One region of the Dysosmobacter welbionis genome, then DNA from elsewhere that is predicted to be linked to it. Evidence: a T-box and tRNA genes for the amino acid it is inferred to sense, from the RefSeq annotation. Region 1 holds a T-box; the other regions hold tRNA genes.

What was found. The T-box of region 1 lies ahead of EIO64_RS00090 (valine--tRNA ligase). A T-box ahead of a tRNA ligase gene usually reads a tRNA of that ligase, here a tRNA-Val.
Region 2: it has a tRNA-Val gene. The T-box ahead of EIO64_RS00090 (valine--tRNA ligase) is inferred to sense a tRNA for this amino acid. The anticodon was not compared.
Region 3: it has a tRNA-Val gene. The T-box ahead of EIO64_RS00090 (valine--tRNA ligase) is inferred to sense a tRNA for this amino acid. The anticodon was not compared.

Annotation. Positions count from the first base shown of each region.
Region 1 is NZ_CP034413.3:16,456-19,719, reverse strand. It holds partial or broken gene EIO64_RS00100 (sigma-E processing peptidase SpoIIGA) at 1-306, shown strand, start outside; gene sigE (RNA polymerase sporulation sigma factor SigE) at 484-1,176, shown strand; T-box leader at 1,223-1,448, shown strand; gene EIO64_RS00090 (valine--tRNA ligase) at 1,600-3,264, shown strand, end outside.
Region 2 is NZ_CP034413.3:1,432,502-1,435,765, forward strand. It holds gene EIO64_RS07580 (glycerate kinase family protein) at 1-945, shown strand, start outside; tRNA gene EIO64_RS07585 (tRNA-Met) at 1,164-1,240, shown strand; tRNA gene EIO64_RS07590 (tRNA-Glu) at 1,280-1,354, shown strand; tRNA gene EIO64_RS07595 (tRNA-Val) at 1,415-1,491, shown strand; gene EIO64_RS07600 (hypothetical protein) at 1,574-1,915, opposite strand; gene EIO64_RS07605 (hypothetical protein) at 1,931-2,341, opposite strand; gene EIO64_RS07610 (hypothetical protein) at 2,355-2,828, opposite strand; gene EIO64_RS07615 (hypothetical protein) at 2,890-3,264, opposite strand, start outside.
Region 3 is NZ_CP034413.3:2,525,074-2,528,337, reverse strand. It holds gene EIO64_RS13310 (acyl-CoA dehydratase activase) at 1-714, opposite strand, end outside; tRNA gene EIO64_RS13305 (tRNA-Cys) at 1,139-1,213, opposite strand; tRNA gene EIO64_RS13300 (tRNA-Gly) at 1,320-1,395, opposite strand; tRNA gene EIO64_RS13295 (tRNA-Phe) at 1,399-1,474, opposite strand; tRNA gene EIO64_RS13290 (tRNA-Asp) at 1,558-1,634, opposite strand; tRNA gene EIO64_RS13285 (tRNA-Val) at 1,646-1,722, opposite strand; gene hslO (Hsp33 family molecular chaperone HslO) at 1,800-2,690, opposite strand; gene EIO64_RS13275 (class I SAM-dependent DNA methyltransferase) at 2,707-3,264, opposite strand, start outside.

The DNA of each region.
Region 1 (3,264 bases):
GCCTATCTGGTTCTGACAGTGGTGTTTCGTGCGGCGGCGGGAAAGGGCGTCCGGGGCGAGCTGGTGCGGGCACAGGTGTGTCTGGCCGGGCGGACCACGGCGTTTACCGCTTTCTGCGACACGGGAAACGCCCTGCGGGATCCGGTCTCCGGAGCGCCGGTGCTGGTGGTGTCTCCGGGGCGGCTGGACGGTGCGCTTCCAAGAGAGGTCCGCTCTCTGCTGGACCGCGGAGCGCTGGAGCGTCCCGCAGAGCTGCTGGAGCCCATGATGCGGGCGGCGCCGGAGCTGCGGTTCCGTCTGATCCCCTACCACGCGGTGGGAGTGGCGGGCGGACTGCTGCTGGCGGTGCGCAGCGACTGGACGGAGGTGGCGGGGAGCGGTATGCCGGACTGCCGGTTGCCTTTTCCCCCACAGAGCTGGGGACGGGATACAGCGCCCTGTGGGGCGGCACGGCTGGAAGGAGAAGAAACCATGAAGGACTGGATGAAACAATGGCGGCGGCTGCTGGTGCGGGTGGGGCTGCTGCCGCCGGCGGAGCTGCACTACATCGGGGGCAGCGACACCCTGCCACCGCCCCTGAGCCGGGAGCGGGAGGCGGAGCTGCTGGAGCGCATCGGGGAGGAGGACGCCCGCAAGGAGCTGATCGAACATAATCTGCGGCTGGTGGTGTACATTGCCCGGCGGTTCGAGAACACGGGAGTGGGGATCGAGGACCTGATTTCCATCGGCACCATCGGGCTCATCAAGGCGGTGGGCACCTACCGGACGGACAAGAACATCAAGCTGGCCACCTATGCCTCCCGGTGCATCGAGAACGAGATTTTGATGTACCTGCGCAAAAATGCCGGGCGGAAGGGGGAGGTGTCCTTCGACGAGCCGCTGAACACCGACTGGGACGGCAATGAGCTGCTGCTCTCCGACGTGCTGGGGACTGAGGCGGACGTGGTGATGCGCCCCATCGAAGAGGATGTGGAGCGGGACCTGCTGGCGGCGGCCATCAACGTTCTCTCGCCCCGGGAAAAGCAGATCATCACGCTGCGGTTCGGCCTGGGGGGCGGAAAAGAGCAGACCCAGAAAGAGGTGGCGGACCAGCTGGGCATCTCGCAGAGCTACATCTCCCGGCTGGAAAAGCGCATCATCTCCCGGCTGAAGAAGGAGATCCTGCGGCTGAGCTGACGCTTGACAATCGAACCGGGGTATACTATACTAAAATAAAATATGGCAAACTGCGAGGAAGGGAAGCAGTATCCGGTGGGCAGCGGCCAAGAGAGAGAACGGTTGGTGTGAGTTCTCCCAAAGCCGCCGGAGAAGTCGTCCCGGAGCACCGGAGCCGAAGCATCAGTAAGCCCCGGCGGAGGCCCACCGTTGACAGGGCAGGCGCAAATGCGCCGCAGAGTGCGGGTTTTCCCGAATCCAGGTGGTACCACGGACATTTGTTCGCCCTGAGCCGAAAGGCCCAGGGCGTTTTTGCTGTGTAAGCGCGCATAAAGCATTCCGCTGGAGCTGAGCTGCGATCTGGTGAACGGCAGGGCGGTGCGGACCGGCGCCCCAGTCATGACAAAAAGGACGAAAGTTCAGAGAATAGGAGAGATCGAACGTATGATGAAAGAACTGCCCAAGGTGTATGAACCCCAACAGGTGGAGTCCCGTATCTACCAGATGTGGGAGGACAACGACTGCTTTAACGGGGATCCGGATCCCAAGAAGAAGCCCTTCTCCATCGTCATGCCGCCACCCAACGTCACGGGCCAGCTCCACATGGGCCACGCCCTGGACTGCACATTGCAGGACATCCTGACCCGCTTCAAGCGGATGCAGGGCTACTCCACGCTGTGGGTCCCCGGCACCGACCATGCCGGCATCGCCACTCAGATCAAGGTGGAGGAGGAACTGCGCGTCAAGGAGGGCCTGACCCGCTATGATCTGGGCCGGGAGAAGTTCCTCCAGCGGGTGTGGAAGTGGAAGGAGGAGTATGGCAACCGCATCGTGGAGCAGCAGAAGAAGATGGGCGTCTCCTGCGACTGGAGCCGCTCCCGCTTCACCATGGATGAGGGCTGCTCCAAGGCTGTGCGGGAGACCTTCTGCGAGCTGTATGACAAGGGCCTGATCTACAAGGGAAGCCGCATCATCAACTGGTGCCCCCACTGCATCACCGCCCTGTCCGACGCCGAGGTGGAGTATGTGGACAAGCCCGGCCACCTGTGGTATATCCGCTATCCCCTGGCCGACGGCAGCGGCGATCTGGTGGTGGCCACCACCCGTCCCGAGACCATGATGGGCGACACCGGCGTGGCTGTGAATCCGGAGGACGAGCGGTTCCGTGATCTGGTGGGCAAGACCTGCATCCTGCCCATCATGAACCGGGAGATCCCCATTGTGGCGGACGACTACGTGGAGCTGGGCTTCGGCACCGGCGCCGTGAAGATGACTCCCGCCCATGACCCCAACGACTTCGAGGTGGGCCTGCGCCATAACCTGGAGGTCATCCGCTGCATCGGCGACGACGGCAGGATCAACGAGAACGGCGGCCCCTACAATGGGATGGACCGGTACGAGTGCCGCAAGCAGATCGTCAAGGACCTGGAGGAGCAGGGCTATCTCGTCAAGACCGAGCCCTACAACCACAATGTGGGCACCTGCTACCGCTGTCACAATGACGTGGAGCCCCTGATCTCCGCCCAGTGGTTCGTGAAGATGGAGCCCCTGGCCAAGGAGGCCCTGCGGGTGGTCCGGGAGGGCGAGGTGAAGTTCGTGCCCGAGCGGTTCGCCAAGACCTACACCAACTGGATGGAGAACGTCCATGACTGGTGCATCTCCCGCCAGCTGTGGTGGGGCCACCAGATCCCCGCCTGGACCTGCGACGACTGCGGCCACATCAACGTCTCCCGGGAGGACCCCACCAAGTGCGAAAAGTGCGGCTCCACCCATCTGACCCGGGACCCGGACGTGCTGGACACCTGGTTCTCCAGCGCCCTGTGGCCCTTCTCCACCCTGGGCTGGCCGGAAAAGACCGCTGATCTGGACTTCTACTATCCCACCAGCGTCATGGTCACCGGCTATGACATCATCTTCTTCTGGGTGGCCCGGATGATCTTCTCCGGCTGTGAGCAGATGCACCAGATCCCCTTCCACACCGTGCTGATCCACGGTCTGGTGCGGGACGACAAGGGCCGCAAGATGTCCAAGTCCCTGGGCAACGGCATCGATCCGCTGGAGATGGCGGAGAAGTATGGTGCCGACGCGCTGCGCTTCAACCTCATCACC
Region 2 (3,264 bases), 1.4 Mb from region 1:
ACCGGTCCGGATTTTCGTAAGATCTCTGGTTTTTACGGTCTGCTGGCCGATGGCTACACCGCCGTGATCGAGATGGCCGCCGCCGCAGGCCTGCCCCTGATGGAAGGCCGTCTCTGTGCTGAGGGAGCCACCACCTACGGCGTGGGAGAGCTGATTCTGGCGGCGATCCGGGACGGCGCCAGGCGCATCATTCTGGGCCTGGGCGGCAGTGCCACCAACGACGGCGGCTGCGGCTGTGCCGCCGCTCTGGGCGTCCGCTTTCTGGACGGCACCGGGGCGGAGTACGTCCCTGTAGGCGGCACGCTGGACCGGTTGTGCCGGATCGACATGTCCCATCGCTTCCCCCTGCTGAACGGTGTGGAGATCGTGACCATGTGCGATGTGGACAACCCCCTCTGCGGTCCCAATGGCGCCAGCGCCGTCTTCGGCCCCCAGAAGGGGGCCGACCCTGATATGGTGACCCGTCTGGACCGGAATCTGCGCCACCTGTCGGAGGTGATCCGCCAGGACCTGGGCCGGGAGATCGCAGACCTTCCCGGTGCTGGCGCCGCCGGCGGCATGGGAGCCGGTGTGATGGCTTTCCTGGGCAGTCGCCTGCAGATGGGGATCGAGACAGTCCTGGACACCGTGGGCTTCGATGCCCTGCTGCCTGGTGCCACCGCGGTCCTGACCGGCGAGGGCCGTATCGACTGTCAGAGCCTTCGGGGCAAGGTGGTCATCGGCATCGCCCACCGGGCCCGGCAGACACGGATCCCGGTGGTGGCCGTAGTGGGCGACGTGGCCCCCGGCGCGGAGGACGCCTATCAAGAGGGCGTCACCGCTATCGTGTCCACCAACCGTCGCGCCGTGCCCTGGGAGGTAGCCCGCCAGTCCGCCCGGGCAGATCTGTGCGCCGCCCTGGAGGATCTCTTCCGGCTCTACAATGCGTTCCGGTCCGCCCGATGACATGAGTGGATTTTTGAAAAGACGGTGCCGGGCGGTAGGAGCCGCCCGGCCTCATTCCCACCGTATCCGGGCTGCCGGCCTCGGGGCACCCTGCCAGCGGCAGCGAGTCTCTCCTCTGCTTCCGGTTTTTTGAAATTTTTCATTTTTTTCGAAGAAACACTTGACAAACGCCGCCGCCTTCTGGTATAGTAATTGATGCCCGTTCGGGTTAGACATTTGGCGGCATAGCTCAGTTGGCTAGAGCATGCGGTTCATACCCGCAGTGTCCCCGGTTCAAATCCAGGTGCCGCTACCAGATCCATGAAGCGCCCCGGCGCTTCATGGACTTCCAAATGGCCCGTTGGTCAAGTGGTTAAGACACGGCCCTTTCACGGCTGTAACATGGGTTCGAATCCCGTACGGGTCACCATCCCATAGGACGCCGTTGTGCACGGCGTCTTATGGGCAGAAAAAAATTACATATCCGTATGGAGGCTTAGCTCAGCTGGTTAGAGCGCCTGCTTCACACGCAGGAGGTCACTGGTTCGAGTCCAGTAGTCTCCACCAAAGAAAACCCTAGAGCCGCAAAGGTTCTAGGGTTTCTCTTTATTCAAAAGATTTTATGTTTGTTAGTAACGTGTAAGTAACATTACAATCCTCTAATCTTCCGCATTACCCCGTTATACACACGGGGGTTAGCAACTTGTAGCGTGTCCATCAAGTCATCCATAATGCCCCATACCTGCTCCTCGTTTCTCCCTTCAACCTCGCGGAGAAATTCGCTGTCTCCGTATCTCCCGACCTCTACAGGTATTTCAGCCGGAGCCGCAGAATAGGCTTGCTCATAGGTGCGATTTTGCATTTCCGGTTCTTGCTTCTGCATCTGGTTCTTGATGGTGTACAAGGTTGCCAATTTAGCGTATGCGGGATAGCTGCTTTCTCCATATTCGAGACGTGCAATCTCAATGTCGATCTCTTTGGGGTCTAGCATAGGGGGCACCCCCTATCAATCCCGACCCAGTTCGGACATAAAGCGGCGAATGGCGTCGCGCTCCCTCTCAGTAGTAGCGTTATCCATCATCTCCTGAGCCTGCTCCATCATAGCCTCTTTGGAGTCGTGGCGGCTGTATCCGCCGCGCCCGTCACGGGAGTAGCCGCCGTCCCGGCTGTAGTGGCCCCGGACATAGTGCTTGCCACGGTTGGCATAGCTGGAGCCTCTGGCATAGCTGGAAGGAGAGTCCATGTCGGCTGCCTGACTGTAACCGCCCTCCTCTAGCATCATGATCTTGTCCACGTTCTTGATGGTATCCGTCAGCTTGTGGACCATCTCCAGGTCCCCGGCGTTCATGTTGCTTTTCTGGGCATATTCCTCCAGCTCCTTGCAGAGCTTTTCTTTCAGGTCATACAGATATTCCATATCGGTTCTCCTTTCACGCGATGCGCTCAACAATAAAATTACTGTTGGCAACGAGGATGGGCTGTGTGCTGGTGTTCTTTGCGGCGACAGTGACGCAGCAGCCGCGAGGGACATCTACCACAGCGGAAACATAAATATTGAAGAAATCCTCTGCGGCAGCCGGGGTGATGGTAGCGGTGGAAGCGTTCAGCGCCTCACCATTGATGGAGATCGCTGCCGTGATGGCCTCCACGGTCCCACCAGTAGGGATAGCAATATTCGCTCCAAAGGAGACTTTGAATTTCGCGCGGCACTGGTTCGTAAGCCCGCGAAGAGTCACCAGCCCAGCGCCTTCCCGATGCACAATGCAGGGCTTGCCCGTGTTGGCCTCCTCAGTAAAAGGCACGTTCTGACCAGCGGCAACGGTTACGATTGCGCTGTTGCTGTATTCAGCCATAAACTTCATTCCTTTCAAAAAGATAGCGGCGAGGCTGTTGCCCCGCCGCATGGTTCAAAATCGGCACGGGGCCGAACATGTAAGCCTTTCTTACAAGTTGATGTATTGGGTTTTAGCAGCCGCAGCCACAGGGATTGCAGCCGCATCCGGCATAAGGATTGGGCACCTGATAGGCCGGGACAGGCATGGGATTGATGCGGCGGATCAGCTCGGCAGTCTGCGCTTCCTGGTTAGCGGTAATAAAAGCATTCTGCGCCGCCTGAGAAGCCTGGAACTTCAGGCTCTGGTTTTCAGCCGTCAGAGTAGCGATCTTGTCCTGGGTCAGGAAGTCCAGGATCGCGCGGCTGTTGGCATTGGCGTTGTCGATGATGTCGCGGGTGCTGGACTGGATGGTGTTGCGGGTATCGCAAGCCTGGGTAGCCATGTCATAGCGGACACCGTCAATGCTCCGCTGAGTATCGCAGCAGCACTGCGCCAGCTGGGCGCC
Region 3 (3,264 bases), 1.1 Mb from region 1:
CACCAGCGTGGGGTTGAAGGTCAGCGGGCCGCCCTCAAAGATGATGGGGGCCGTCAGCTCCAGTCCCTGGGACAGGCCGCCGATGGTCTGCTTGGCGATGGCGTGGAAGGTGGAAAGCGCGATATCCGCCCGCTCCGCCCCCTGGATCAGCAAGGGCTGGATGTCTGTCTTGGCAAACACGCCGCAGCGGCCGGAGATGCTGTAAACGGTCTTCCCGCGGGCAGCCAGTTGCTCGAACTCGTCCGCCGGCACGTTCAGCAGCGCGGCGATCTCATCGATAAACGCGCCGGTGCCTCCGGCGCAGCTGCCGTTCATCCGCATGTCGGAGGTCTGGAGCTTTCCGCTGGCCTCGTCATAGCGGAAGAAGATCACCTTGGCATCCTGTCCGCCCAGTTCCACCGCGGTGCGGACCTCCGGATACAAGGCCCGGACTGCCGCCGCGTTGGCCACCACCTCCTGGACATAGCAGGCCCCCAGGGCGGCGGCAATGGGCCGTCCGCCGGACCCGCACACGCCGATACGGAACCGCATGCCGGGAAAGTGACCGGCCGCCTCCTCCAGCAGCTGCCGGACGGTATCCGCCTGATGGGCGTTATGCCGCTGATAGCGGGTGAACAGTACGCTGTTGTCAGCCGGGTCCAGGGCCACTGCTTTGACGGTGGTGGACCCCACATCCACGCCGAGGCGCAGAATATCCGAATTGATATGTGCCATATACACTCCTTCTAGGGAAAACGCCCCAGACCCGTACGGCAGCCTGGAGGGCGCGCCGGCGGATCGGGGGCTGGTCTCCCACATCTCTGTTTATTCGAACTCATTATAGCACGTTTTTCTCACAGGCTCTTGTATATTTTTCGTAAAGAATTCGCCGTTTTAGCTATCTTTTTCCCCAAAAAAGTCCGCCATCTTCCCATCCATTTTCGTCAAAGCAGCATCCGCAGGCACACGTCCCCGCAATCGAATCGCATAGGCGAGCGGAGCCGTATTCTTTGCGGTCCGATTGCGGGGCAGAGCCTTTCCGCCGTGCGGATGGTTCCGCTGAAAAAGAAAAGCGGGCACAGGCGGAATCCAATCCCCTGCGCCCATGAATGCATTTAGACAAAAAAACAACCACATCTTTTCGATGTGGTTGTTTTTCTGGAGGTGACACCCGGATTTGAACCGGGGAATCAGGGTTTTGCAGACCCTTGCCTTACCACTTGGCTATGTCACCGTTGCTTCTATTTTATTATATGCAGTTTGAACCGAAATGTCCACTGCTTTTTTAAATTTTCTTTTCCACTGAGAATGCCCACACGATCTTGTGTGGGCATTCTCAGTGGAGCGGGCAACGAGGCTCGAACTCGCTACCTCCACCTTGGCAAGGTGGCGCTCTACCAGATGAGCTATGCCCGCAAGTGGTGCCCAGAGCCGGAATCGAACCAGCGACACGGGGATTTTCAGTCCCCTGCTCTACCAACTGAGCTATCTGGGCAAATCTTTTCCGCGCCGCACGGCGCGGGAGGGGAATTGCAACCCCAAGGGGACCCACGAGATGGAACTCCATCTCGTGGGAGATGGCGACCCGGAACGGGCTCGAACCGTCGACCTCTAGCGTGACAGGCTAGCGTTCTAACCAACTGAACTACCGGGCCATGTATAACTTTGGTGGGAACAACTGGACTCGAACCAGTGACCCCCTGCTTGTAAGGCAGGTGCTCTAACCAGCTGAGCTATGCTCCCCGATTGCCGCTCATTTCAGACGGCAAAAGTTATTATACTCAAAGACGCCCGGTCTGTCAACTGGAAATTTAATTTTTTTACATTTTTTTCTGGAGCCCCCGGACCATGGCCTCCAGATCTGCTCTGGAGAAGTGCTGCACATTGTCACAGAAGCGGCAGGTGAGGTCCGCGCTGCCCTGCTCGTCGATCATGGCCTGAAGTTCCTCCGGCCCCAGGCTGATGAGGGCCCGCTCCATCCTGTCCCGGCTGCAGTAGCAGCGGTACTCGATGGGGCTCCTCTCCAGGATCTCCAGGTCGAAATCCGACAGAGCGTGCCGCAGCATAGCCTCCGGGTCCGGATCATTCCGCAAAAGTCCCGTCACCGGCCCTGCGGCCATCAGGCTGCCCTCCACCTTGGCGATGACATCCTCGCCGGCGCCGGGCAGCAGCTGGATCAGATACCCGCCGGCGGCCAGCACGCTCTGGTCCCGGTCTACCAGCACCCCCAGGCCGCAAGCCGTGGGGATCTGTTCGGACTCCACGAAATAGGCCGCCAGGTCCTCTGCGATTTCGCCGCCCAACAGGCTCACGCTGCCCACATAGGGCTCCTTCATGTTCAGGTCCCGGATCACCGTCAACGTACCCTCATGGCCCACAGCGGCCCCCACATCCAGCTTGCCGTCGGGCCGCAGAGGCAGGTCCACGACAGGATTGTCCACCGTTCCCCGGACGTTGCCCTGGTTATCGGACACCGCCAGCAGCGTTCCCAGCGGGCCTCCGCCCTTGATCTGCAGCGTCACGCTGGCCCCGTCCTCCTTCAGGGCGTTGCCCATCATGGAGACCGCAGCCAGCGTCCGGCCCAGCGCCGCCGTGGCCACAGGCAGAGCCTTGTGGATCTGACGGGCGCGCTCTGTGAGCGCCCGGGTGGAAACTGCCGTGGCCTTGATATGGCCATCCTTGGAGATGGCCCGGATCAACTGATCGCTCATTGTACAAACTCCTGTTTTATCTTGGTCTGACCGGCTTTTGACACCGGAAAATCCAGCGGTCCTCCTCCGCCGCCGGTGGACGGCTGGTGAGGTCGCCGGTGACGGTGACAGCGCCGAAGCCCGCCTCCGTCAGATACGTCTCCAGCTCCTCCCGCCCCCAGGCCCGCTCCCGGTGCTCCTCAAAGGCCCGGTCCCAGCTCCCGTTGGCGTTCAGCCGGAACAGGTCCACCTGATAGGTGCAGATCTTCCGGCCGGGGGCGTAGAAGGTCCGCCAGACGCAGTAGCTGTCCTCTGTCTCGTCCAGATAGACCTGCCCGTCCATCCGCCGGAGCTTGTAGGGGGTGTTCACATCGAATAGGAACAGTCCGCCGGGCCGCAGCCAGCGGTATACCCGCCGCAGCGTCTCCCGCAGGTCTGCCGTCCGGGTGAGGTAGTTCAGCGCGTCCAGGGTGGAGATCGCCGCATCCACCTCCATGCCCAGGTGCAGGCGGGGCATGGACTGGTGCAGGAACATCGGCGGCTGCTCCAACGCCGCCGCCTTCCAGGCCGCCTGGGTCAACATCTCCTCGGATCC